DNA from 2 places in the Neisseria sp. HMSC065C04 genome. Region 1 is predicted to be linked to the other one. Evidence: predicted binding sites of a transcription regulator. Region 1 holds the regulator's gene; the other holds the start of a gene.
The links. The regulator FNR, encoded in region 1, switches genes on or off when oxygen is low (the NO sensors DNR and NnrR bind a similar motif). The targets are predictions, from matches to a motif close to TTGATNNNNATCAA.
Positions count from the first base shown of each region.

Region 2: HMPREF3022_RS08880 (GbsR/MarR family transcriptional regulator) is a predicted target of FNR. The motif match lies at 1,082-1,095, and genes of this name have one in related genera.

Region 1 covers NZ_KV820406.1:77,821-80,230, forward strand. Annotated here, with positions in the region: gene hemN (oxygen-independent coproporphyrinogen III oxidase) at 1-461, opposite strand, end outside; gene fnr (fumarate/nitrate reduction transcriptional regulator Fnr) at 624-1,358, shown strand; gene HMPREF3022_RS04205 (CysB family HTH-type transcriptional regulator) at 1,445-2,395, opposite strand.
Region 2 covers NZ_KV820419.1:423,364-425,773, reverse strand. Annotated here, with positions in the region: gene ygiD (4,5-DOPA-extradiol-dioxygenase) at 95-880, opposite strand; gene HMPREF3022_RS08880 (GbsR/MarR family transcriptional regulator) at 1,120-1,638, shown strand; gene HMPREF3022_RS08875 (DoxX-like family protein) at 1,901-2,290, shown strand; gene HMPREF3022_RS08870 (DUF2269 family protein) at 2,287-2,410, shown strand, end outside.

The sequences.
Region 1 (2,410 bases):
GGGATGAGCTGGAAGTATTTTCGGATCATTTCGAAGACGCGTTCGAGTTGGTCGTCGCTTAGGAATGTCGGCGTGCCGCCGCCGAAGTGGAGTTGCGCAAGCTGGTGTCTTCCGCCCAAATGTGGTGCCAGCAATTCCATTTCTTTTTCCAGATACTGGATATAGGCATCGGCACGGCTTTTGTCTTTGGTAATGATTTTGTTGCAGCCGCAGTAATAGCAGATGGTATTGCAGAAGGGGATGTGGATGTAGAGCGAAAGGGGTTTGTTGAGCGCGCCCATGTTGCGCAGGCTTAAAGCTTGGATATATTCGGCTTCTTTAAAGCCTTCATGGAAGCGGTCGGCGGTCGGATAGGATGTATAACGTGGGCCGCTTGATGGCAAACTGGCAATCAATTCGCGGTCGAATTCCGGTAATTCATTGTTTGTGTTCGTGTTATTTGAGATAGGGATGATTTTCATGGTAGGGGCTTGTAGTATAAAGTAGGGAAATTAGGGAAAATTTTAGTCAAAATTTCGATAGTTTGGTAGAATGCCTCATAATGATATGCCGACTTTGACATGGGTCAATAGTTATTCGGCTTAATCAGGGATTGAGAGAACTAAGCAAATTAAAGGTGCGTTATGGCTACACACAATGCAACACATCAAATGAAAACCTTGTGTTCCACATGTTCTTTACGCGAGCTGTGTTTGCCTGTCGGACTGATGCCTAACGAATTTTCACAATTAGATGCGGTTATTCGTCAAAGCCGCCGTCTGAAAAAAGGCGAGTACTTATTTCGTGCCGGCGAGCCGTTTACCTCTTTATTTGCCATCCGTGCGGGCTTCTTTAAGACAACAGTCGCCAGCCAAGATGGACGAGATCAGGTAACCGGCTTTTTTATGTCGGGCGAGCTGATCGGTATGGACGGGATTTGTTCCCATATTCACAGCTGTGATGCTGTGGCTTTGGAAGACAGCGAGGTATGCGAGCTTCCGTTTACACATATTGAAGAACTTGGACAGGATATTCCCAGTCTTCGTTCTCACTTTTTCCGCTTAATGAGTCGCGAAATTGTTCGAGATCAGGGCGTTATGCTGCTTTTGGGCAATATGCGCGCTGAAGAGCGATTGGCAGCATTCTTGCTCAACCTGTCTCAGCGACTCTATTCACGAGGCTTCGCCGCCAATGATTTTATCTTGCGGATGTCGCGTGAGGAAATCGGCAGCTATTTGGGGCTGAAACTGGAAACAGTCAGCCGCACCTTGTCTAAATTTCATCATGAAGGCTTGATTTCGGTTGAACACAAGCACATCAAAATCTTAGATGCGACAACCTTGAAGAAAATGGTTTCCGGTTGTTCGCACGCTATCTGAATCTTAGGCCGTCTGAAATATTTCAGACGGCCTTTTTAACAAGAATTAAAGAATAATTGTTAAGTTACGCAAGTGATAGTCAGATATTAAATTGAAAAATCTTCCACAACCGGCGTGTACAGAATGCGGTCGACTACTTCTCTGGTCAGTTTCGGTGCAAACATCTGGATAAAGTCATACGCGTAACCGCGCAGGTAGGTATCCGAGCGTAAGGCTATCCAAGTGGGCGACGGTTCAAATAAGTGTGCCGCATCAATAAGCTGTAAATCTTGATCGACAACGGGATCGTACGCCATTTTAGCCATCAAACCAACGCCCAAGCCTAAGCGGACATACGTCTTCAACACATCTGTATCGGCAGCCGATAAGGCAACATCAGGTTGCTCAATATGCACTTTATTAAATGTACGCGCGATGCTGCTGCCGGAATTAAAAGCAAATTCGTAAGTAACCAGTGGAAAAGAAGCCAAATCTTCAAGGCTTAAAGGATTACGGCAGTCTAAAAGAGGGTGGTCATGCGGGACAATGACGGCATGGTTCCATTCATAGCAGGGTAGTTTGCCCAACTCGGGGTGATCGTCAATGCGTTCGGTAATAATTGCCAAATCCGCTTCGCCGCTGCTGACCATTTGCGCAATAGCAGAAGGGCTGCCTTGTTTGATGGTCAAATTGACTTTAGGGTAGTTTTTGACAAATTCCGCAACGATTTTGGGCAAAGCATAACGCGCCTGGGTATGCGTTGTCGCGATGGTCAGCGAGCCGCTGTCGTGATCGGTAAACTCGCTGCCGATATTTTTAATGTTTTGTACATCACGCAAAATTCGTTCCGAAATCTCTAACACGGCTTTGCCCGGTTGCGAAACGGAAACCACACGTTTGCCGCTGCGGATAAAAATTTGGATACCCAATTCTTCTTCAAGCAGGCGGATTTGTTTGGAAATGCCGGGCTGGGATGTGAAAAGTGCATCGGCGGCTTCAGAGACATTCAGATTGTGTCGGTAAACCTCAAGGGCATAACGTAATTGTTGCAGTTTCATGGTAGTAGTACCGGA
Region 2 (2,410 bases), on a different contig from region 1:
GCTAAATAGGTTATGGTTTATATAGATATAAAACACCGTCTGAAACAGATAAAGCCAATAAAGGATAATCTCTTTTACTATAATTTTTCCCTTTTTACCCCACTAAAACCGACGTTATACTAAGCGAGCCTGCAATCAGCTGATCATTGAAAAACGTAATCTCGTCTTGTGGTTCGCGTAATGCCATGATGTACAGTAATGGCAAGTAATGATCTGGAGTTGGCACTGAAAGCTCGGCCTTTTCGCCTAGCTGCTCATAATGCACCAAAGTTTCATTATCTTGTGCCGCAATCGCCTGATTGACCGTTTCACGAAAAGCAAACGCCCAGTCATACCCTGCACCGATTTGATCGATATGCTCCCAACTGATCGCCCTCAGATTATGCACAATATTGCCACTGCCGATAATCAACACACCTTGTTCTCGTAAAGCAGCTAATTTTTTCGCCAAATTAAAATGCCATTCTGCTGATTGCAAACGGTTAAGGCTAAGTTGCACCACGGGAATATCAGCACCGGGATAGAGATATTTCAATACCGCCCATGCGCCATGATCAAAGCCATGCGTCGGGTTCAGCTCGACATTTTCCGGCTGCAATAATGACCTCACTTGCTCCGCCAGCTCAGGCGAGCCAGGTGCAGGATATTGCACTTGGCTGAGCTCTTCAGGGAAGCCGTAGAAATCGTAAATCATTTCAGGGTATTCACCAGACGTAACCTGCAAACGGCTGCTGTACCAGTGCGCTGAAATCATCAAAATGGCTTTTGGTTTGGCAAAATTTTGCGTAATTAGGCTGAAATTCTGATTGAACGGGTTTTCTTTATCTAACGCATTCATCGGGCTACCATGCCCAACAAACAATACAGGCATTTTTTTCATGGTTTACTCCTCGTTATCGGATACAGCAGATTGTACGGATAAATTTTTATTCAAAAAATACCGGATTGCGAACAACATCTTTTACTAATAGGAAATAATAGCTGACAAAGTTGGATGTCCCATTGAAGTATTTAGAAGAATACATTAAAAGGCCGTCTGAACATTTTATTTCAGATAGCAAAAAATTTCTTTATTTCTGTATTGACAGAAATAAAAGATAAAAATAGAATACCATCACTATGAAACTGAATCCGACCACTGAAAAATTTATCCTCCATTGGGGTGAAATGGGTACCAAATGGGGCGTCAACCGTACCGTTGCGCAAATCCATGCCCTGCTCTACATCTTAGGCAGACCGATGAACGCCGAAGAAATCACCGAAACCCTCGGCGTAGCGCGCTCCAATGTCAGCAACAGTATTAAAGAGCTGCAAAACCTGAGACTGGTGCATACCGTGCATATCTTGGGCGACAGGCGCGATCATTTTGAAACTTCGGATGATGTCTGGACTTTGTTCCGCACCATTGCAGAAGTGCGTATGCAGCGTGAAATCGAACCGACGCGGCAATTTTTGCAAAGCCTGATCGACAGCCCTGAATTTAGTCAGGAAAATGAAACTGCCAAGCAGCGAATCCAACAAACCCATGATTTCATTAGTACGCTGACCATGTGGGCAAATGAAATGCTGAAGCTTTCTACTTCAACCATGGTAAAAATTTTGAAAATAGGTGCTGGAATACAAAAATTTTTCCGATGATGGCAATGGACTTGTTCTCAATAAACATAGCCAATGCTATTTAGGATATGGAAACATGCTCATGGCAGCCTTGCATGGGCATGTTTATCTGAAGCTTGATATTCTTTGGTAGATTTTGAATCACTGGATATGGATTTCCCACCCAAAGAAACAATCCCGGAGCCTATTTAAAATTTTTTGCCCTATAATTTCTCTTTTAACAGAAATTATAGAAATTAAAGACTAATTATATATTTAAACCAAAACAAAATAGGAAACCAGCATGTCCGACAACACTACGCACACCCTACCCGCCTACCTGCCTTACTCAATGGGGCTGCTATGGCTCTGGAGCGGTACCCAACCTCTGTTTTTCATGCCTGAAATGTCATTGGATTTGCTGCATTCGGTCGGCATTCCCGAACCCTTGCAATGGCCGACATTAATTACCGCTTCACTATTGGATATCGGTTTTGCCTTTTTATGCTTCAGCCGCTTTCGCTCCCGTTCTGCAATATGGCTGCTGCAACTGATAACCGTCGCGGCATACAGCCTAATCATCGCCTTCAGGCTGCCTGAAATGTGGGCGCATCCATTTGCGCCTTTGCTAAAAAACCTGCCGATTATGGCTACTTTGTTTTTCCTGTATCAATCCGTAGGAGATAAAAAATGAACACCTATTTAATCGTTAAAACCCTGCACATCATCTCGGCTACCTTAATGGTCGGCACCGGCTTTGGTACAGCGTTTTATCTCTTTTGGGCAAACCGCAGCGGCTCGGTTGCCGCGCAGT